Regions from separate parts of the Neobacillus sp. S1227 genome, predicted to be linked through region 3. Evidence: riboswitches for the same ligand, from Rfam matches in the RefSeq annotation. Region 3 holds a riboswitch; each other region holds the start of a gene.

What was found. A riboswitch is a leader RNA that binds a small molecule or an ion and turns the genes downstream of it on or off. The one in region 3 is predicted to bind preQ1.
Region 1: linked by a shared signal. The riboswitch ahead of queC (7-cyano-7-deazaguanine synthase QueC) and the one ahead of ACZ5AE_RS04925 (QueT transporter family protein) in region 3 are both predicted to bind preQ1.
Region 2: linked by a shared signal. The riboswitch ahead of queF (preQ(1) synthase) and the one ahead of ACZ5AE_RS04925 (QueT transporter family protein) in region 3 are both predicted to bind preQ1.

The regions. Positions count from the first base shown of each region.
Region 1 is NZ_AP038276.1:3,698,003-3,705,600, forward strand. Features, by position in the region: gene ACZ5AE_RS18425 (AMP-binding protein) at 1-1,499, opposite strand, end outside; gene queE (7-carboxy-7-deazaguanine synthase QueE) at 1,844-2,572, opposite strand; gene queD (6-carboxytetrahydropterin synthase QueD) at 2,565-3,047, opposite strand; gene queC (7-cyano-7-deazaguanine synthase QueC) at 3,052-3,711, opposite strand; PreQ1 riboswitch class I at 3,762-3,804, opposite strand; gene ACZ5AE_RS18445 (CDGSH iron-sulfur domain-containing protein) at 3,971-4,177, opposite strand; gene folE (GTP cyclohydrolase I FolE) at 4,191-4,829, opposite strand; gene ACZ5AE_RS18455 (helix-turn-helix transcriptional regulator) at 4,850-5,542, opposite strand; gene ACZ5AE_RS18460 (MTH1187 family thiamine-binding protein) at 5,757-6,059, opposite strand; gene ACZ5AE_RS18465 (IclR family transcriptional regulator) at 6,159-6,929, opposite strand; gene ACZ5AE_RS18470 (ABC transporter substrate-binding protein) at 7,167-7,598, opposite strand, start outside.
Region 2 is NZ_AP038276.1:5,700,593-5,708,190, reverse strand. Features, by position in the region: gene ACZ5AE_RS28295 (ABC transporter ATP-binding protein) at 1-281, shown strand, start outside; gene ACZ5AE_RS28290 (ABC transporter ATP-binding protein) at 274-981, shown strand; gene ACZ5AE_RS28285 (NADPH-dependent FMN reductase) at 1,030-1,626, opposite strand; gene ACZ5AE_RS28280 (LLM class flavin-dependent oxidoreductase) at 2,095-3,186, shown strand; gene ACZ5AE_RS28275 (flavin monoamine oxidase family protein) at 3,470-5,029, shown strand; PreQ1 riboswitch class I at 5,180-5,226, shown strand; gene queF (preQ(1) synthase) at 5,348-5,848, shown strand; gene ACZ5AE_RS28265 (L,D-transpeptidase family protein) at 6,054-7,481, shown strand; gene ACZ5AE_RS28260 (DUF3052 domain-containing protein) at 7,597-7,598, shown strand, end outside.
Region 3 is NZ_AP038276.1:970,840-978,437, forward strand. Features, by position in the region: gene ACZ5AE_RS04900 (SDR family oxidoreductase) at 752-1,624, opposite strand; gene ACZ5AE_RS04905 (VOC family protein) at 1,811-2,242, opposite strand; gene ACZ5AE_RS04910 (citrate synthase/methylcitrate synthase) at 2,454-3,542, opposite strand; gene ACZ5AE_RS04915 (LysR family transcriptional regulator) at 3,650-4,528, shown strand; gene ACZ5AE_RS04920 (DinB family protein) at 4,586-5,110, opposite strand; gene ACZ5AE_RS04925 (QueT transporter family protein) at 5,238-5,762, opposite strand; PreQ1 riboswitch class I at 5,787-5,831, opposite strand; gene ACZ5AE_RS04930 (DUF4177 domain-containing protein) at 5,935-6,123, shown strand; gene ACZ5AE_RS04935 (glycoside hydrolase family 1 protein) at 6,284-7,598, shown strand, end outside.

The sequences.
Region 1 (7,598 bases), 2.7 Mb from region 3:
ATTTTTCCGGTCGTTGTCTGAGGAAGCTCAGTTACTATTAACACCTCTTTTGGGACTTGGAAGGTGCCTAGATGTTCTTTGCAATGTTTAATGATTTCCTCTTTCGTCGCTTCCTCCCCCGGCTTTAACACGACAAACGCCGTTACAGCCTCAATCCAGCGTTCATGCGGCAGACCTACGGCAACCGCATTTAATACTTTGGGATAAGACAATAGCGCTTGTTCTACCTGAATAGATGCTACATTTTCCCCGCCTGTCTTGATCATGTCCTTTTTCCTGTCCACAAAAACCAACAGCCCATCCTCATCAAAATAGCCTAAATCTCCGGTATGGTGCCAACCGAATTGCCGGGAGCGCTTTGTTTCTTCCGAATTATTGAGATAGCCGGCCATAACATTCGGACCGCGGTGAACAATTTCACCCACTTCATTTTTTCCTAGTTGGTTTCCATTGTCATCCATTATAGCAATGTCCGTAATCAAGGATGCTGTTCCCCAATATGGGCCTGATTTTCGCAGCTGGTCCTCAGGTTTAAACACACAGGTAGCCGGATACATTTCAGTCTGCCCCGACCCTAATGCAAACTCACAGCCCAGTTCATTGATTCCTTTTTCCAGCGTATTGCGGTCCATTGGTGCCATTGCGTAGAGGCAATAGCGCAGGCTGGATAGGTTATATTTTTTAAAAGAAGGATGGTAGAGAAATGCCCGGTACATCATCGGCAGGCCAAACATCCAGGTGATCTTTTCCTTCTCGACTGTTTTCATAAAGGAATCCGGTTCGAAGCCTTGGATTACCACAACTGTTGCACCTAAGTGGAAAAAGGATGAGACAAGCGTGTGCTGTGCACAATGGAACACCGGCATCATCATGGTCGCAATATCGTCTTTCGCCATGCCTGCTTCGATAATATTGGCCAGACTGGCAATAAACACCGCTTGATGGTTAATGAGGACTCCTTTCGGTGACCCAGTCGTTCCGCTTGTAAACATGATTTGGGCCAGATCACGGTCCTCAATCTCAACTTCCGGTTCTTCGATATGGTTCGAATTTAAGGCTTGCTCAAATTTTTCAGCTTCAGTGGCAACCTTTCCAATAATGAGCAATTCCGGGCACATGCTTGAAAATTCTTCTTTTTTGTCTTGTAAAAATACCTCGTCACAGATGAGGACTTTTGCGTGGACCTCCGCAAGAATATAAGACTTTTCGTTAAAGGATACTCCTGGATTAATCGGCACCCAAACCAAACCGGCCTTTGCGATTCCAAAAATGGCAACCAGAAACTGCCAACTGTTTCCGCATATAGTGGCAACTGAATCTCCTTTTTCTAACCCATGGTCCAACAGGTAGTGGGCAAAGCGGTTGCAATCTTCATTAAACTCTTGATAGGAAATCCTTTTATCCCCTGAAATGATGGCCGTTTTGGCTGGATTTTTAGCTGCCGTCCTGCGCACAATATCGCCGATGGCCACCCGATTTAAGATAGTGATTTCACTCATGAGCTTCCCTCCATCTCTTCAAGTACTCCTTAATCATTGAAATCGCTTCCATTTTTTACTTGCGTTCAAAAATCTTCATTCCGATTAGAACGGTTTTATTTTATTAAACTTACATTTTTAGAATCCTCCTTATCCATGGGCATCAATACCTACTTTTAAGAAATGCAAGAATTGTACCAGTTATGTCAAATAGGGGATATACTTGCTTGCGCCTTATTTAAAAAGTTTCTCCTTAAACAAATGTTATAAAAAAAACACAGTTGTATAGTTTTATAAACAGTTGGATCGTGATGCCAAAAAACATAAAAAAGCGATGCCGCCATGGACATCGCCTGTTTTTTCACCTAAACTCCTCTTTTATTTCCCCACAAAAAAGTATGCAATTGGGGAAGAACCTTTACGTTATTCATCTCAGAGTCCTGCATGACTTTATCTATCAGTCTTTCATATTTATTCATTAGATGCAGCAGCAGTTCTTGATTATCCATCGTTGACAGGTTATCATTCCCAACCTGAACAAAAAAGGGAACTTCCGGGTAACGGAAATGAACATCTCTGGCGTATTTATAATCAAGATCATCAAATACCACAATCTTTAAGCTGAATTGTTGAGCAGCATTATTTTGTTCAAGTTTCCCAATGATTTCATCTAATTTTTCAAAATCCGTCTCCATTATTGAGCTTGGGGGTTTGGGTGAAATGGTTAATTCATCAATCTCAAAAAACCAATCCTGCCACCTGCTCCCTTGGGTTTCCAGGCCAATTTTAATTTGATTATTTTTTAGAATTTTGATAAATTCATCAAGATTTTTCAATAACGCAGGATTCCCGCCTGAGATCGTGACGAAGGAGAAACGCTTGCCGCCGATTCTTTTCAGTTCTTCCCAGATTTCTTCCGCTTCCATCATTCGAATATCATTTTTACCGGTTCCATCCCAGGTAAAGGCGGAGTCGCACCAACTGCAGGAATAGTCACAGCCGGCAGTTCTTACAAACATCGTCTTCTGGCCGATAACCATCCCTTCGCCTTGGATGGTGGGTCCGAAAATTTCCATAACAGGTATTTTACTCAACTTCCATCCACTCCCGTCTTGCTTCCGCATAGCTTGTCGGTGTTTCAAACAACCGGACAAATTCTACTCTTGCCCCGCTATACTGTTCTTGTCTTTCCTCATTTATTAATGCTTCAGCCATTTTCTCGTAAATCCAAACCACCATGTTTTCAGCCGTGGTATTCATTGGTGGAAGGGTTTCGTTTAGATAGCGATGGTCGAGATACACCTCAATTTCATTTTTCCAAATGTCTTTAATGTCCCCGAAATCAATCATCAAGCCACGGTCATCAACAAAACCGCTGATTCCAAAAATGACTTTATACGTATGGCCATGGAGGTTTTTGCATTTGCCTTCATAGCAATGCAAATGGTGGGCAGCATCAAAGGTAAATTCCTTACTGACCAGCACTCTTTTGGTATGATATTTTAATTGACTTCGTTTGATATCTTCATCAATTTTTTGGAGTTTATCTACGATGCGAAAACCATACATGGATTTAAAACTCCTTTCGTGTACTCAAATATTGGTCAAGGCCTCTTTTTCTCAATACACAAGCAGGACATTCCCCGCAGCCATCGGCAATGATCCCGTTATAGCAGGTTAATGTCTTTTCCCTTACGAAATCCAACGCGTTCAGATCATCCGCCAACTGCCAGGTTTCGGCCTTATTTAGCCACATTAATGGCGTATGAATCACAAATTCCTTGTCCATCGATAGATTTAATGTGACATTTAACGATTTTATAAAAACATCTCGGCAATCAGGATAACCGCTAAAATCCGTTTCGCAGACACCAGTAACAATGTGCTTTGCTCCAACCTGGCTTGCCAATACTCCAGCAAAAGAGATGAATAAAAGGTTCCGTCCTGGTACAAAAGTGGAAGGCAATTCACCATTTTCTCCTTCCTTCACCTCGATGTCCTTACGCGTCAAGGCGTTTGGTGCCAGTTGGTTTAACAATGACATATCTAAAATATGATGCTCTATTCCTAGTTCATTCGCGATATTTTGGGCGCACTCGATTTCAAGCTTGTGCCTCTGATTGTAGTTAAAAGTAATTGCCACTACTTCTTCAAATCGCTCCAAAGCCCAAAACAAACAGGTTGTGCTATCCTGTCCGCCGCTAAAAACTACAACTGCCTTATCTTTCTTCATCATAATTCTCCTTTAAATAGAAAAACAGGACTACTAAGAAAGCAGTCCTGTTTTCCTTAGTTTTTTAAAGAGGGTAGCTAGAACCTCTACCGCTGGGTGCGGATTTTCTATTTTTTATTCAACTATATGATTATAAACCAATTTTTTATTTTTTCAATCTGCTTGACGACATTTCCACATTTTTTTAAACATTAATAATTAACTTCCTGGCATCAAAAAGACGCCAATCATGAAGGCGCCTATTCTTTAATTTAATATATTATTTGGTATCAGTTGCTCTAGGACTGCTTTCAAATCCGCCTTTCTTATGAGAACCATCACAAAATGGCTTCTTATTGGACAAACCGCAGCGGCAAAGATAAAATTTCCCTTTTTTCGAAAATTCATTTCCTTCTGAATCGGTTAACTGGAAATCACCCGTTACGACCAATGGGCCATTATCTGAGATGTTAATTTGATTATCCATACCTATCATTCTCCTAACTTTTAATTAATGAAAAAAACTCGGCACGTAAATCAGCGCGATTTTCAAATATCCCTCGGAAGCTGGTGGTTGTAGTGAACGAATCAGATTTCTTCGTTCCCCTGCTGCACATGCACATATGCTTCGCTTCGATGACCACCATCGTTCCTCTCGGTTCCAAAACTTCCTCCATTGCTGTTGCGATCTGATTTGTCAGTCTCTCTTGCACTTGGAATCTTTTAGCATACCCGTCAACCATCCTGCCGATCTTGGACAAACCTGTAATTTTTTCATTCGGAAGATAGCCTACATGGGCCACCCCAAAAAAGGGAGAGAAATGATGTTCACAAATGGAATAAAACTCAATGTCCTTCGTTAATATCAACCCTTTATGATCAATATCAAATGTCTTTTCCAAATGTAGTTTTGGGTCCTCATGATACCCTTCTGTATATTCCAGAAATGCCTTTAGGACTCTTAATGGGGTGTCTTGCAATCCATCTCGGTCGGGATCATCACCACATATCTTAATTAATTTTCCTATTGCATCCGTAATCTTATTGACCTCCACATAGCTTTCATTCGCCTCAAGTGACAATGGATTAAAAATCTTTGGAAATTTCCTGCATAAAATAAGGAATTGATCACGGGTCATTTTACACCATTCCTTTTGTTTTAATTGGACTCTTCATCCTCTATGATGATCCGGGGTAAATTTCCATCGACAGGCTCATTTATTTGTACATGAAAGGAACAACAGCCATCCCCATTTTGAAGACGCTGCTCTCTTGCTACCTTACATCCCAACAAATGAGTCAGAACAGAAACAGTAACACTGCAAAGAACTGGCCGCCGTAATGCAACATTATGAAATGGACAATTCCGCTCAATTAGGTAATAATCTGTGTCCTTACTTTCAACATCCATATAAAGGTCGTTTTTAATATAAAAATCCTTGAGGACTTGTAATCGATCGATTGTGCTTAGCCCAGACATTTTCGGTTCCCATTCACGAACTCTTTCTTCAATCATGGCGGACAGTACTTGTTTCAGTGCGTTTTCTCCCAAGTTATTGACCATGGTATCCAAAACTTCTATTGTTAAGTGATCGTAATTTTTTTCAAACAGATGCTCCCCAGCCGTGGTCAAACAATAGCGTATATGCGGGCGGCCAATTCCATTGCTTTTTTCAGCAAAGCGGCTAATCCAGCCATCCTTTTCTAATTGCAAAAGATGCTGCCTTACTCCCTCACCGGAAATATCCAGTAATAATGCAATCTCACTCATCGATGATGCTCCATTACTTTTTATGACATGGATAATTCTCCTCCTGGGTTCGGATAAGTGTTCTGCCTGAAAACTCAACATTTTCCCTCCCCTCTTTATTCCTTTTTTAAATTTATATTCACGCACCCTAATAATAGTTCAAGTTTTTTATTGAAAAAATTGATTAAGTTATTCTCCTAAAAGTTTACCTGTGGTACATGATTCAATAAAAAAACACCCCTCTTTCAATTGAGGAATGTTTTATGATTTATTATTTAAATGTTTCAAAACTGCACCATTTTTTTAAATAAATGGCTTATAGTTTTGTCTGGACTGACTGCAACTTCCGCTCCATCGAATGTTCCTTGTCACGGCGGTCGTCAATTCGGAGATTCGTACAGACTCTTTGCAGTCCCTTTTTGAACGGAACCTCATGTATTTCTTGAACAATTTCCAGGAGTAATTTTAAATCTCCCTCTATCAACGTGCTCATTGGAGTCAGCTGAAACTTCACTCTGTCCTCATATCGCTCCAGAACTTTATGTATTTCCGCAACATACTCGCTGACACTTGTTGTGCCTGTCCCTACAGGGATAACGGTAATATCAATAATGGCCATGACTTATCCTCCTAGTTTCAAAATATGTTAAAAGAATATCATATGGAAAGGTGCTGCACAAAAACTAAAAGTTCAAAACCATAGCACATTGTTGCCTATTTAGGGTATTGATTTGCCGATCTCATCTGCCCCGTCCTTTAAGGGAATCACATATTTCTCTAAATCACTTTCAACAAAATGCGATTCAGGCATTATTACACTTAATACAGCAACAACACTTATTTTTTGAAAATTATAAACTGGAACAGAAATACCTACTACCCCAGACAAATGTTCGCTATTAGTATAGCAATATCCTTCATCTAATATTTTCTCTAATGATTTTTTTAACTCCTCAATGGAAACTATACTGTTTTTGGTATATGGCTTTAATTCCAACTGTAAAATAAATTCTTCTCTTTCTGATTCATTTAAATCCTTCATTAAATAAGCTAGATGCGTTTTTCCTGCCGTCCCTGTAGGCAGAGGATGCACGTACCCTATATTTTCGCTCCATTTTACTTGCGAAGGACTATCTTCTTTTTCTATATAAGAATAGTATTTGTCACTATGGACAATACTTAGATAAACAGATTCATTAAATTTCATTGCTAAATCTTGAATAATAGGGCGTGCGGCCTTTCTTATGTCTTGCTCTACCATACTATATAATCTTAAAATGTTTGGTGCGTGCAGGGTGTACTCTTTTGAATGATCACGCTTAATAAACCCTGTTGCTTGTAAAGTGTCCACAAGCCTATAAGCAGCTGTTAAACTAATTTCCAAATAAGCTGCTATCTCTGCCACCGAGAGATATTTTTTCTTAGAAAATAACATTAATGCTTTTAGAGTTCTTTCCGCAACCAAAGATCCTTTATTTGTATTATCCATCAACCACACACCCCTTGGAAATGCGTTCAATTCATTCTTAACATGATTTTATTATAAAGGAGCTTCATCTGTCATTATAGTACTAAAATATAATTTTTCAGAAAATAACAATTAGATTCAGAGCCTTTCCCCCTTCTCTTTTAGTTTCACATGAAGTAAGAAAGGGAAGATCTAGATAGACCTTCCCTTCCAACCTATATTTCTCTCAAAAGTAATCACTGGTCCTTCAAGGAAATTTTATTTTTCAAGTGAAATAGAGTTCACCTTCCCATTTTCAACAAAAGCCGCGCTAATATCCCATTGCAAACTACCTACATCATTCATTTCTTTTAAAGGAATCACTGATTTTTCTTCAGGGACGTTCGGTATTCCTTTATTTACAGCTGCCATAATCGCTTTTCGATCATCTACTGTTTTTGCTGCTTTCATCGCTTCTACTAATACGTAGAGACCTTGATAACTTAGTGACGAATCGGCCGTAGCATAATTTGAATTAAACTTAGCCTTATAATTTTTTACGAATAATTCACTGGCTTTACTTTTTATCTGTTCAACAGGGAGTACACCAATTGCACCATTCAGATGATCGAAGCCACCCAAAACACCAGACATTTCTTCCATTTTGGCTTGGTCCATAATCATATAGGCACCCTTGTATCCTAACTGTTG
Region 2 (7,598 bases), 1.1 Mb from region 3:
CATTGGCCAGCGATCCGAAGCTTTTATTATTGGATGAGCCTGCAGCAGGCATGAACGAAACGGAAACCGAAGAGCTGTATGATTTAATTAAAAAAGTTCAAGCACAAGGCATAACCGTCCTATTGATTGAACATGATATGCCGCTTGTGATGAAGCTCTGTGACAGAATCGTCGTTTTAAATTTCGGGAAAAAGCTTGCTGAAGGCACACCAGAGGAAATTCAAAACAATCAAGCTGTTATTGAAGCCTACCTCGGTAAGGAGGAAGATGAAAGTGCTTAAAGTAACAGGAATTGAAACATTTTACGGGAAAATTCAGGCCCTCAAGGGAGTCAGCCTTGAAGTTGAGCAGGGGAAAATTGTAACCATCCTTGGGGCGAACGGAGCCGGCAAAACAACGACAATGAAAACAATTGCCGGGTTAATTAAGCCAAAGACCGGGAGCATTGAGTTTTTGGGAGAAAATGTAACAGGACTAAGACCTGATCAGCTTGTTAAAAAGGGAATTTCATTAGTTCCAGAAGGCAGGGCCATTCTATCGGGCATGACCGTCATGGAAAACCTTGAAATGGGAGCTTATCAGCGAAACGATAAAGAGATTGGCAAAGATATTGAAAACGTAATGAACCGTTTCCCTATCTTAGGTGAAAGAAGGACCCAGCTTGGCGGTACGCTTTCGGGGGGCCAGCAGCAAATGCTTGCCATCGCCCGAGCCTTGCTGGCACGACCTAAATTATTATTGCTGGATGAGCCTTCAATGGGACTTGCCCCGCTGATTGTGGCGGAAATCTTTAAAATTATCAAGGAAATCAAAGATGCCGGCACAACGGTGCTAGTGGTTGAACAAAACGCCAAGCAGGCCTTGAAAATTGCTGATTACGGATATGTCTTGGAAACCGGGAAAGTCATTATTCACGGAAAGGCAAAGGAATTGTTAGAGGATCCGCGAATTGTTGAGGCGTATCTGGGGAAAAGAACCTGATGATGTATAAAAAAGGGAGATCGCCGTTATTAGGCAATCTCCTTTTTCTTATCGGATAGTTTTTAAAGCACCGCTCCAAGAGTTTACTTGATCAAGCATAGCATTTACGTTATCAAGGTGTAATGCTTGTGGTTTGAAAACAGATCCATTTTCAAAATCAGTGAACAAGGATAATGTTGGATGAACGCGAACGTCAGCGATCATTAACTCGCCCATAATGCCGCGTAAATGCTCGGCCGCACGAGCGCCGCCTGTAGAACCATAGCTTACGATACCTGCTGCTTTGTTGTTCCATGCTTCACGAGCAAAATCGAGTGCATTTTTTAAAGCGCCAGTAATGCTGTGGTTGTATTCTTGAACGATGAATACGAAGCCATCCAAGTTAGCAAGCTTTTCATTCCATTTTGCGATTCCTGGTTCTGTTCCATCAGTTGTTCCTAAGAATGGTAAGTTGAAATCAGCGATATCGACGATTTCATAATTGGCATCGCCGCGTTTGTCTGCAATACCTTTTACCCATTCGCCAACTTGCGGGCTTACACGTCCTTCACGAGTGCTTCCTAAGATAATACCGATATTTAGTTTTTCAGTAGTCATTGTGTTTTCCTCCTTAGAATTGCCAAATAATTTGTCTATAAAACCCATTTGCTGTGCACCTTCTTGTTGTAATTTCTTGATGTTTGGTTTGTGACCTTATTTTTTTTTATTGCAAGGCTCTTTTCTCAGAGATTGTTGCTTTTAACTATATTGAAAAGACCGAGTGGATTGGAGCGAAAGGCGCTTGACTCCTGCGGGAAATAGAGGAAAGGTCGAGACCCCGCAGACGGAACGTCGAGGAGGCTCGACTTCCTCCCCGCGGAAAGCAAGCGCCTGTAGCGGAAAGGAACGGACAGTGTTATTCCCAAAAACAACGAACTTTACGAAAAGAGCCTATTGCAAAAAATAAGACCTATATAAACAATGAAAAATGAAATGATAGCAGGCGCCTTTACAGATCACTTGCCTTGAATTAAAATATCTTTAACTCGAGATTTATGATAAAATAATGAATGGATATTGTCAAGCAATGAATACTATTAATAAGTTTGTTGCTTCTTTGGGAGGATACCGCAAATGAAGACAGATAAAATTAATGAAAATAACGGCATGGAAATTGGTATATATACATTAGGAGACTTGGTACCAGATCCGCATACGGGTAAAACCATCAGTGCCAGACAAAGGATGGCAGAAATTGTGGAAGCTGCAAAATTTGCCGATGAGGCAGGTCTCGATGTCTTTGGCGTCGGCGAACATCATCGTCTGGACTATGCAGCGTCTTCACCGGCTGTGATTCTTTCTGCTATTTCTCAAGTGACAAATCGTGTGAAACTTGCAAGCACAACGACTGTTCTAGGAACTGTCGATCCGGTACGGTTATTTGAGGATTTCTCGACGCTGGACATTCTGTCGAATGGACGTGCTGAAGTGATTGCAGGACGCGGGGCCTTTGTGGAATCCTTCTCGCTGTTTGGGTATGATTTGGACGATTATGATGGGCTGTTTGAGGAAAACATCGATTTATTTTTAAAGTTAAATGCAAGTGAAAGAGTGAATTGGACTGGGCAATTCCGGCCCCCCTTAAGAGATGCGCAAATAGCCCCGAGACCAGTGCAAAACGGGATTCCGTTTTGGGTAGGAGTAGGCGGTTCGCCGGAAAGTGCGATCCGTGCCGGTAAATATGGGGCAGGACTAACAATGGCGATTCTTGGCGGTGATCCGATGAGATTTAAGCCGATTGTGGATGTATATCGCAAGACAGCAACAGAAGCCGGGTTTGCGCTTGATGATTTAAAAGTGGCTGTTACGGGACATGCGTTTATTTCAGAGACGAGCCAACAGGCGAAAGACAATTATTTCCCTTACTATGCAAATTATCGTGGGTTTTTCAATCAGGAACACGGGGTAAATGCCATGGCGCGTGAGGAGTTTGATACGCTTACTGGACCGGAAACCGCCCTATTTGTCGGCAGTCCGCAGGAGATTACTGAAAAAATACTTCGCCAATATGAGGTTTTCGGGCATCAACGATTCATGGCGCAAATGGATATCGGCGGCATGCCATTTAAAAAGGTAGCAGAATCCATTGAACTATTGGCATCCAAGGTGGCGCCAGTTGTTAGACGCGAAACAAACAAAGCAGTTAAACAGCCTGTTTCATTGTAAGTATTAATAGTCGGAGTCCAAAAAAATGGACTCTTTATTTGTGTTTATAAACCCAAAAACAGTCATTTTTACTCCATGCTAAAGCCGAATAAATGGGAGTGTTGACCTTGCTGCCAGCCATTGTTGTCCTCAGTATCTAAACACCAGTCCGTTGATAAAAAATAAATCAGATGACCTGCTGCTCGCCTAATGCCAAAAGAAGAAGCCATGCATAATCTAAGGTATAAATTCACTTTTGTAGGATAGTGAATCGATCATTTTTTGTGTATAAGGGGGCAGATTTTTGGCACGTACACCATTAGCAGGTATTTTGCAGAAGTCTTTTGCAGTGGCCAGCGCTGCAGTGGAAAAGGAAAAAAGTAATGGACAAGCTAATTTAAAGGAAGGTAGCACATTAAAAAATGTTGATGACATTCCAGATAATCAAGAGAAGCAGTTCATTACAAGGAGTGACGGTTTTCATAAAGCACCGAGGGTAGTCATTGTAGGTGCAGGATTAGCGGGACTTACGAGCGCTTTTCGACTTAAACAAAATGGGATTATCTCAACGATTTATGAAGCGGCCAATCGGGTTGGGGGGCGTTGTTGGACAAGTAGAGGGCATTTTAAAGACGGCCAAGTTGTTGAACGCGGCGGGGAATTAATAGATACAGGTCATAAAGAGATTCAGTACTTAGGGAAAGAGCTTGGCTTGGAATTTGATAATGTAGTAATGGCAGAACCCAAAGGGACAAGGCCATTTTATTCTTTTGATTGCTGCTCTTATACCTTTGAGGAGGTCACAGATGATTTTAGGCGTATTTTGCCTAAACTCAAAAAGGATTTAATAGAGGTTGGTGAGACTACACTTTACTATCAATATACTGAACGCGGGTATGAACTGGATCATATGTCAGTGGTGGATTATATTAATGAAATTGTACCGGGAGGAATTCAATCAAAATTCGGCAAATTATTGGAAGTTGCCTATACCGTCGAAAATGGGGCAGATGCCGGTCTTCAAAGTGCATTAAATCTCCTCTATATGTTGGGCTTTGCCAGTAAGGATCATTTTCACATATATGGAGACTCAGATGAGTGCTTTCATATTAGAGGTGGAAATGATCAGCTCCCCACTTTATTAGCTGACAAGCTTACAGGACAAATCGAGTTAAATTCCCCCCTCGTAAAAATTGAACAAACCAGCCAAAATGAAATAAGACTTACCTTTCGAAATCGTATAAAGGAATGGGAGGTTTTGGCGGATAAAGTTATTCTAGCTATACCTTTTAAGATTTTAGTAACGATAGATTTTGAGAATGCCAGTTTTCGAGAATTAAAGAAAATAGCAATTGAAGAATTGGGAATGGGGGTAAATACAAAGCTCCATGCACAGTTTGCCCAGCGATTCTGGAATGACCTTGGGAATAATGGCGAAACCTTTACGGATACTGGCTATCAGCAGACCTTCGAGTCATCACGTACCCAACAAGGCACTTCAGGAATTTTGGTCAATTATACAGGAGGCGAAACAGCGGCCAAACTGTCTGCGTTAACAGTAAAAGAAAAGAAGGAGGCTGCTACAAATTTTTTGGACAAGTTAGAACTCGTGCTGCCGGGAAGTACAAGCAATTGGAATGGGTTAGCCACGGTTGATCACTGGCTTAGCAATCACTGGTCAAAAGGAGCATATTCATACTGGAAAGTAGGCCAATACACGAAATTTGCCGGAATAGTTGGGGCGAGGGAAGGCAATATCTTCTTCGCAGGTGAGCACACCTCCATTAAGTATCCAGGTTATTTAAATGGAGCAGTGGAATCCGGGGAAAGGGCGGCCAAAGAAATAATCAATGATTTGCTATAAAAAGGCATGATATATTCTATGCCGTTAGCGTTCTATAAATTATTTGACAGATACAAACAAAATGCTTGTCCCCTTGCTAAAGATTTTTCCATTTGACGAATAGTGCACTGTCCAATATAGTATAAATATAAAATAGAATACCCGTATCGAACGGGAGAGGTTCATAGCTGATACCCTCTATAAAAAACTATGGATTCATGACAATAAAGCCATGTCCATAAGGATGTGGCTTTTTCAATTAATCCCCTTAGTTTGAATTAGAATGGTAAAGGACCTCTCTTGTGAAAGTGCTGGGGCACATTTACAGGAGGTTTTTTTATGTCTGGACGTACACATGAACAAGGTTTAAAAGATTTAACACTGCTCGGAAACCAGGGAACCAAATACTTATTTGAATATGCACCGGAGGTCTTGGAGGCTGTCGACAACCTGCATCCAAACCGCGACTTTTTTGTAAAATTTAACTGCCCTGAGTTTACGAGTCTTTGCCCGCTGACGGGACAGCCTGATTTTGCAACAATGTATATTTCCTACATCCCAGATCAGAAAATTGTCGAAAGCAAGTCACTGAAATTATATCTTTTCAGCTTCCGTAACCACGGTGACTTCCATGAGGATTGTGTCAACATTATCATGAATGACTTAATTAAGCTCCTTGATCCGCGCTATATTGAGGTATGGGGGAAGTTTACGCCGCGCGGCGGAATTTCCATTGACCCATGGTGTAACTATGGTAAACCGGGCACAAAATATGAGGAAATGGCCCAGTTCCGGTTGATGAATCACGACCTTTATCCTGAAAAAGTGGATAATCGATAGGATCCTAGCTAACAAGAATATATACTCAGAAATTTTTCCCTCCCTTGGTCCTAAGGCCATGGGAGGTTTTTTTATTAAAAAATCTTTACAATATTTCAATAATGTTAAAAAATTAGAAATTCTACAATTTTCTCACTCTAATTTGACAAAATATTCCTCCGATTCATGGTACTTTATTATCATCAACAGAATTGGGGAGAGAAATATGAAGAAATTATCGTCTGCTGTTTTAATTTTTTTATTAACTTTCATTTTCTTTTCGAGCCAATCAGAGGCTGCCACATCTCAGTTAATTATTATCAATAAGAAGACAAATACCCTTGCATATTACGATGGAGGCACATTAGTAAAAACTTTTAGTGTGGCGACAGGAAGGTCAAGGGACTTAACTCCAGAAGGGAAATTTAGGATCGTTAATAAAATTGTAAATCGTCCTTATTATACAGGGCATATTGCCGGTGGCGACCCCCGCAACCCATTAGGCGACCGCTGGATGGGCCTTGAGGCACGCGGAACATATGGAACCACCTATGGCATTCATGGCAATAACAATGAGAGTTCCATCGGCAAGTACGTCAGCTCAGGCTGTGTGCGTATGCATAATGCGGAAATTCGCTGGCTCTTTGACCGAATTCAAAATTATACTACAGTAGTTATTACCCATTCCGGTGAAAGTTTTGATACCATCGCCATGGCTAATGGTTACGGGGTGACCGTTCCAGTTAATGGGGATAATCAAGGAACGACAGCACCACAAATTCAAAATGGCTGGGTGCAAACAGGCGGCAATAAGTATTATTATGAAAATGGAGCAGTAAAAACAGGCTGGCAGACGATAAACGGAAAAAAATACTTCTTTGATAAAAAGGGAATAATGAAGACTGGCTGGCTGACGGATGCCGGCATGAAATATTATTTGGATAGCAGCGGAGTGATGAAAACAGGCTGGCAAGAAATTAAAGGAAAGAAATATTATTTTGCAAATGATGGTGTGATGAAGACTGGCTGGCTGGAAGATGGCGGTCAAAAATTCTATCTTGATAAAGACGGTGCAGCGAAAACGGGATGGCTGGAAGACGGCGGTAATAAGTATTATTTTGATGCTGCCGGGGCTATGAAAACCGGCTGGATCGAGGATGGCGGAAAGAAATATTTCCTTGACTCAACAGGCGTGATGAAAACGGGATGGCTGGAGGACAGCGGGAATAGATATTATTTAGATAATACCGGAGCCATGAAGATTGGCTGGCTTGAAACGGGCGACAAGAAATATTATTTTGCCGGCGATGGTGCAATGCAAACCGGCTGGGTGAAAGATGGAGAAAAGTGGTACTATCTTGACCAAATGGAAGGTATGAAGACAGGCTGGATTAACTATAAAGGCAAATGGTATTACATCAACTCCAACGGCGTGATGGAAAACTCCGTCATCAGCAAGCTTGAGGACTTTGACCCTGCTGTCACGGAAAATACCGGCTGGACGGATATAGCCGGGAATAAATACTTTTTAATGAAGAACCCTACTCTTGTCACTGCCTGGTTGAACTTTGAAAATAACTGGTACTACCTCTATGTTAATGCCGATATGGCGAAAAACTTCCTCAATGATAGTAATAAGCTTTTACAAAATTAAGAATCGCAAGGAGAAGGCACTTCATGAAGTGTCTTCTTTTTTATATGAAAAGGTATGGTAAGTTAAAGGAAAAGTTTAAAATGTTTGTAGGTGTATAGGAAAGGAAGGAACTCCAAT
Region 3 (7,598 bases):
GGAAAAAACGAGTGTAACGGTAGCCAATAAGGAGTATTAGCGCCCAAACTATAAAAAAATGAAGAGTACCGGTCGCCAATAAGGAGTATTGGCGCCCAAACATTAAAAAAATGAAGAGTACCGGTCGCCAATAAGGAGTATTGGCGCCCAAACATTAAAAAAATCAAGAGTACCTGTCGCCAATAAGGAGTATTGGTGCCCGAACAATAAAAAAATCAAGAGTAACAGTCGCCAATAAGGAGTATTGGCGCCCAAACTATAAAAAAGTCAAGAGTACCGGTCGCCAATAAAGAGTATTGGTGCCCGAACTATAAAAAAATCAAGAGTACCGGTCGCCAATAAGGAGTATTGGCGCCCAAACTATAAAAAAGTCAAGAGTACCGGTCGCCAATAAGGAGTATTGGCGCCCAAACATTAAAAAAATCAAGAGTACCGGTCGCCAATAAGGAGTATTGGCGCCCAAACATTAAAAAAATCAAGAGTACCGGTCGCCAATAAGGAGTATTGGTGCCCGAACTATAAAAAAATCAAGAGTAACAGTCGCCAATAAGGAGTATTGGCGCCCAAACTATAAAAAAATCAAGAGTACGGTCGCCAATAAGAAGTATTGGCGCCAGAACTATAAAAAAATTAAGTGAAACGGTCGCCAAAACAAAACTATATAAAGTCATGGAAAACAAAACAGTAGCAATTAGGGCCAATAGACGCCTGAGCTTCAAAAAAACGCATCGGTAATCCCGATGCATTTTTTCTACCCATTAATAATCGTTCCGCCATTCACATGAATCATCTGCCCGCTCATGTAGGACGAATCCTCCGAGGCCAGGAACACATAGCTTGGCGCCAGTTCATGAGGCTGTCCGGCACGTTGCATTGGTGTATCTGATCCGAAGGTTGCGACCTGATCTGCTGTAAAGGTCGATGGAATGAGCGGAGTCCAGATTGGGCCCGGGGCAACACCGTTTACCCGGATTTCCTGCTTCACCAATGAAAGGGCCAACGAACGAGTAAAGGCGACAATGGCTCCTTTTGTGGCCGAGTAATCAAGCAATTGTTCATTCCCATGGTAGGCTGTTATGGAAGCCGTATTTATGATTGATGCTCCTTTCTTCAAAAAAGGGAGTGCCATTTTCGTCATATAAAAATAGGAGAAAATATTGGTCCTGAATGTTTTTTCCAGCTGCGCTGAAGTGATATTTAAAATACTTGGCTGCGGGTGCTGCTCCGCCGCGTTGTTGACCAAAATATCCAATTTGCCGAACTCATCAATTGTTTTCTTCACAACCTCTTTGCAATAGTCCTCATTGCCAATATCGCCGGAAAAAAGAAGGCATCTTCGTCCTTCAGCTTCTATGATTCCTTTGGTTTCCTCAGCATCCTGATGCTCTTCTAGGTACACAATTGCTACATCTGCACCCTCCTTGGCAAAATAAATCGCAACTGATTTTCCAATTCCACTGTCACCGCCAGTAATAATAGCGGTTTTTCCGGATAATTTTCCGGCCGGCTTATAGTTGGAATCAACGGAAATCGGCTTTGGGTTCATTTCACTCTCAGTTCCTGGTTGATGGTTTTGATGCTGCGGCGGAAACGTTTGCTTTTTTTGACTCTGCTTGCTGCTCATTTTCTAAACCTCCATCGTATTAATCACTAGTTAGTGTTAGAAAAATGAAGCAAATTATGATGGGAATAAGGAACGAATGGGATAGGAATGTTGATTGGGGCTTAACCGAAGATTTGAAAAATCAAAGAAATGAATAAAGGCTCTGTTCCATTGCTGAACAGAGCCTTTTTGTAATAGGATAGAATGTTATTGATGAGGTTTTCCTTCAGTAAAAATCTGGAAGGTTATGCCGAATTTGTCTGTTACTTGACCATAGGCAGGGCTAAAGAAAGTTTCTTGCAGCGGCATTCCAACTTGACCGCCTTGGGAAAGCCCTTCAAAGATTTTCCTTGATTGGTCTGCATCATTGGTTGAAATACAAATGGTCACTTGATTTCCGCTTTGATGGTCCTGTCCAGGGAAGGTGTCGGAAAACATAACTTCTGACTCACCAATTTTAATAGTCGCATGACTTACCAAGTCCTTAGCTTCAGCAGGCAGAGGGTATTCCGGGTTTTCAGGCATTTCACCAAAACTTTGAGAGAATAAAACCTGTGCATCCAGTGCCTGTTGATAAAACTGGATCGCTTCCTTAGCGTTACCGTTCATTACGAAATAAGGAATTAATTTTACTGACATGAACATTCACTCCTTGAATCCATCAAAATTTATTAGTTAATATTTTAGTAATGAGGCTTCCATTGGCCAATAGCCACTGAAAAACAACACAATTTCTATTATTAACCAATAATTTGATTATAAGACACAGAACAGGCGTTCGTCAATTTGTTTTTAAAAAGTATTACCGCCTGTAAGGATAGGGAATATCGCAATATTAGTGTGTTTTGGTTTATTTGAGTGCTCCAATGTATTTGGATTGCGGCCGGTAGATGGTGTTGTTTTCTGACTGTTCGAGGATGTGGGCTGTCCAGCCGACGATTCTGCTAGCGGTGAAGGTTGGTGTGAACAGGTCTGCCTCCATGTTAATGGCTTTCATGATGGCTGCGGCATAGAATTCTACATTTGTATAAAGTGAACGGCCGGGTTTTAACTCCTCCAACACTCTTATTGCGATTTTTTCTGCTTCCATAGCGAGGTCAAGCCATGCATCTTGACCAACCAGTTCCCGTAATTTGGCCTTTAAGGCAATGGCGCGCGGGTCGTGGGTTTTGTACACCCGATGCCCAAACCCCATCAACCTTTCTCCCTTCGATAATTTATCTCGCATCACCATTTCAGCATCCCCGGCAGCCACAATCTCATCCAAAAGTTCAATTACTCCTGAAGGAGCGCCGCCATGAAGTGGTCCTTTCATCGTTCCAATAGCTGATGAAACGGCTGATACAATATCCGATTCAGTCGAAGCCGTAACCCTTGCTGAAAAAGTGGAAGCATTCATGCCGTGTTCTAGGGTCAAAATCATATACGTTTCGAGTACCTCCACATGGGCATCTAATGGTATTGCACCATTAAGCATATAAAGGTAATTAGCCACATGATCCAATTCATTCAACGGAGGAACAAACTCTTTTCCCTCCAATTGTCTTTTCCGGTAAGCAATGATTGTCGGGGCGAGGGCAGTGATACGAATAGCCTGTGATATAGTCGGCTTCCAGCTATAATTGAAATTCCCTGCTTCTGCCGATATGGCTGTTCTCATCACACTCATTAGGTCCATAGCCGGAGGGAGCAAGTCAATTATTTTTTTTATATTTTCAGGAAGCTCACGGTGGCTCTTTAACTCATTTTTCAAATCCCGTACCTGAACATCATCAGGTAAACAGCCATGCCAGAGCAGGTACGCCACTTCTTCAAAAGAGTAACGATTAGTAAGCTTTCCGATTTCATATCCCCGATAAATAAGCTCTCCCTTTTCACCATCAATATGACTGATTAATGTTTCGGCGGCGACAATTCCTTTTAAACCCTTCTGGATCATAAAAATCTCTCCTTCCTTTATTTACTAATAGTGTATATAATAATTTCAATTAATAAAATTAAATAATTTTAAATAAAATGATTAATATCTTTAATAAGGAGGAGAATATGGAATTCCAATGGCTTAACACGTTTATTACGGCAGCTGATTGTGGGAATTTCCGTAGAACGGCAGAAATCCTTTATATTTCACAGCCATCTGTAACGGTTCATATAAAACAATTGGAACAAGAACTTGGGATTCAATTATTTGATCGGGATGGGAAAAAAGTAAAACTGACGGAAGCGGGGAGGAGATATTTGGTTCATGCCAAAAAACTGTTAGAGGTTTATCAGGGTGGACTCGAGGACATTCACTCTTTTAGTCAAGGCTACACAACGAAATTTTCCATTGCCATATCACCTTTAATTGCAGATACCATCCTGCCATATGTTTTAAAAAGCTATACAAACAAGCATCCAGAAGTAGAGATTTCAGTTAAAATCATTGAATCCGTCGGTATCGAAGACGCGGTATTAAGGGAAGAAGTTGATATCGGGCTGTCCTGTTTAAACAGCCTTCATACTGAATTGATTAGTGAACTTTTATATAAGGACAGGGTTATGCTGGTTGCGCCTCACGATGGGAGAGATTCCGAAACTGCACCTCCGTTAGACGAAGAAGAGGTTTTAACATCAAACTATTTGTTAACCCATAATCACCCTGGTTACTGGGATGATCTTTGCCATGCAGTAAAAACTAGATATCCAAAAGTAAGAATGATGAAAGTATCACAGGTACACATTACAAAAAGATTCATAGTTGAAGGGCTGGGTGTCTCATTCCTTCCAACATCAACAGTCAGGAGAGAACTGCTCGAAGGCAGGCTCTTAGAAGCAGACTGCCATACCATCCACTTGCCCGAAGCAAACACTTACGCAATCATGAAATACAATCACTCCAAACAAAAAGAATTTCTCGAGTTTATCTCGAACTATCGAATATAAAAAACAGTGTCCACCTGAGGAGGACACTGTCCACGAGTGGTGCTTGGCACCTAGCTCTTATTTCAATTTAGTTAAGTAGCGGTCTGTCACGATGCTGCGGTGATGGATTGCATGGCCGGCGATAATGTAGGCGATGGCACGGGTGGTGACCTCCATGCCATTGGCATCGCCGACATTTTCCCAAGAGTTCTCCGGCATGTTCTCAATCAAGGTGATGGTAGCCTTTCTGACCGCAATAAAATCCGCAAGAATAGATTGCAGCGACAGTTCGCCCATTTGTGCCCCGGCCACATAATCATTCTCGTCAAATCCTGCCAATGGAGTCTTGTCGCCGCGGCCGACTCGAAGCAGGCGGTAGCTCATGATCCTCTCGGTATCTGCCATATGGCCAAGCACTTCCTTGATCCTCCATTTTCCAGGTTCATAGCGGAATTGCGCATCTTCTTCTGAAATCCTTTCGAAAAGTGAAATCACGTTTTCAAGATTTTCCTTAAGAATCTGCAATAAATCTCCTTCTGGAACTAACTGAACATACGGTACATAATAATCAGGAAACTCATTGTTATTGGGACGCTGCAACATTCGAAAAACCCCTTTCAAAAGTTCTGAAAAATCAACTACCTTCATTTTAGAATTTTTTTCAATTAAATACCATAAAAAAGAGCTGCCGCCTAGGGTGTCCCCCAAAAGCAACAGCTCTTGAAATCTTTTATTTAAAGATTTTATCAAAATGAACGCGTTTGTTAATGAAATACATGACTGGCATGCCGACAGCCATTACAACGAATTCCCCAACTGCAGTAGTTAACCATGTAAACAGGAATGGCAGATCGAATGCCAAATGCAGTTCAATGGCAATCAGGAACATCGTAAAGGTGAACACCAATGTATTGACAATCATTTGCGCCCAGAATCCTTTTATAAACCGCGCACACAAAATCGTAATAACCAAAGCAATCAACGACTGGCCGACACCGAAAATGAGGTCATAAGCCTTCATTGGCGAGAAAAATAAATTCGTTAAAAATACTCCTAAAATAATCCCGTATAGATACTTTTTGTTGAAAACGATGAGATGATTGAACATCTCTGAAACGCGGAATTGCACCTGGGTAAACCCAAATGGCTGAATTAACGCCGAAACCGCGATGTACAAAGCCGCGACAATCCCGTTTACAACAATTTCCCGTACCTTGCTGCTCGATGTGCCCGCCGCATACTGGGCATTCAGCATATTAGTTGTTTTTTCCATATTCATTTCTCCTTAGTTTTTTAAAGTGGGAGGCTCTCGAACCACTTAAAGTAATATACTAACAAACTATTATATTAATACATAAAAAATTGGCAGTCAATTACAGTTTTTGGGATAATAAGAATATAAAAAATAGTTGATTTGGAGGAGAACCATGTACGAATATAAATTTGAAAAAATTGAATTAAGCAAATTAAGCGGAAAACCAAAGGAAGATTACCATGAAATCATTCAACAAAATGCCAAAAACGGCTGGAGACTTGTCCAGATTTTTGCGCCGGGAATCGCCGCATACGGGTCTGCAGCATATTATGAAGCCATATTTGAAAGAAAAGTAGATTAAAGAAATACTCCGAGAGAAATTGGAATAAGCTATTAGGGCTGACGAGGAAACTTTTTGTCAGCCATTTACTTATATTTTCCTCTTTCGGACATCTTTCACGCCAAAAAAACAATATTAAAAAAGTACATCATTGATATTTAAAGATGAGGATGATTTTTGAATGGAACATAATCAGCAAAGATTCCCAGAAGGATTTCTATGGGGCGGGGCAACCGCCGCCAATCAAATAGAAGGTGGATTTCGTGAAGGCAATAAGGGCTTAAATATCTCAGATGTTCTTCCGGGCGGTAAAGAGCGATTAAAAATATTGATGTCGCCTGGATTTGACTTTGAAATTAACAATGAGAAATATACCTACCCAAATCATGAAGCGATTGATTTTTATCATCGTTACAAGGAAGATATCGCTTTGTTTGCTGAAATGGGCTTCAAGGTATTTCGGATGTCGATTGCGTGGACGAGAATTTTTCCCGAAGGTGATGAGTTAGAGCCGAATGAAGCAGGTCTGGCTTTTTATGACCGGGTCTTTGATGAATTACATAAGTACGGAATTGAACCTGTAGTGACCATCTCTCATTATGAAATGCCGCTGCATTTGGTGAAAGAATACGGCGGCTGGAGAAGCCGCCAGGTGGTTACTTTCTTTGAAAGATATGCAAAGGCACTTTTTAACCGTTATAAGGAAAAAGTGAAATATTGGATGACCTTTAATGAAATTAATGGGGCCTTGAAGATGCCAATTATGAGTATGGGTTTCTCTCCCGACAAAGAAGATGGCCGTTATCAAGAGACTTTTCAGGCTTTCCATCATCAGTTTGTAGCCAGTGCAAGCGCGATAAAAGCCTGTAAACAAATTATTCCAGATGGAAAAATTGGCTGTATGATCCTGTTTGCACCTGTTTATTCTTACGACTGTAATCCTGAAAATGTCCTATTCGCTTTAAAAGAAGAGGAACTGTTTAACTATTTTTGTGCAGATGTTCAGGTGCGCGGAGAATACCCGTCGTTCATTAAGCGCTTTTTTAAGGAGCAAAAAATACAACTTGAAATTCTAGATGGAGACTTAGAATTAATCAAGGAAGGAACAGTAGATTATATCGGCTTAAGCTATTACATGTCCCGTACCGATAAAAAAGTAAAGGCAGAAGAGGAAAAGGCAAATGTAAATATTGTTGGAGGAGTGAAGAACCCATTCCTGAAAGCAAGCGATTGGGGCTGGGAGATTGACCCAGTTGGTTTGCGCATCAGCTTAAACAGGCTGTATGGAAGATACCAGGTGCCGCTTTTTGTTGTGGAAAATGGGTTGGGGGCATATGACCAAGCAGAGGAAGACGGTACTATCAATGATGATCACCGGATTGATTACCTCCGCGAACATGTAAAAGCCTTAGGTGAAGCGATTGCAGATGGTGTAGAACTAATGGGGTATACAAGCTGGGGTTGTATCGATTTAGTCAGTATGTCTACTGGTGAAA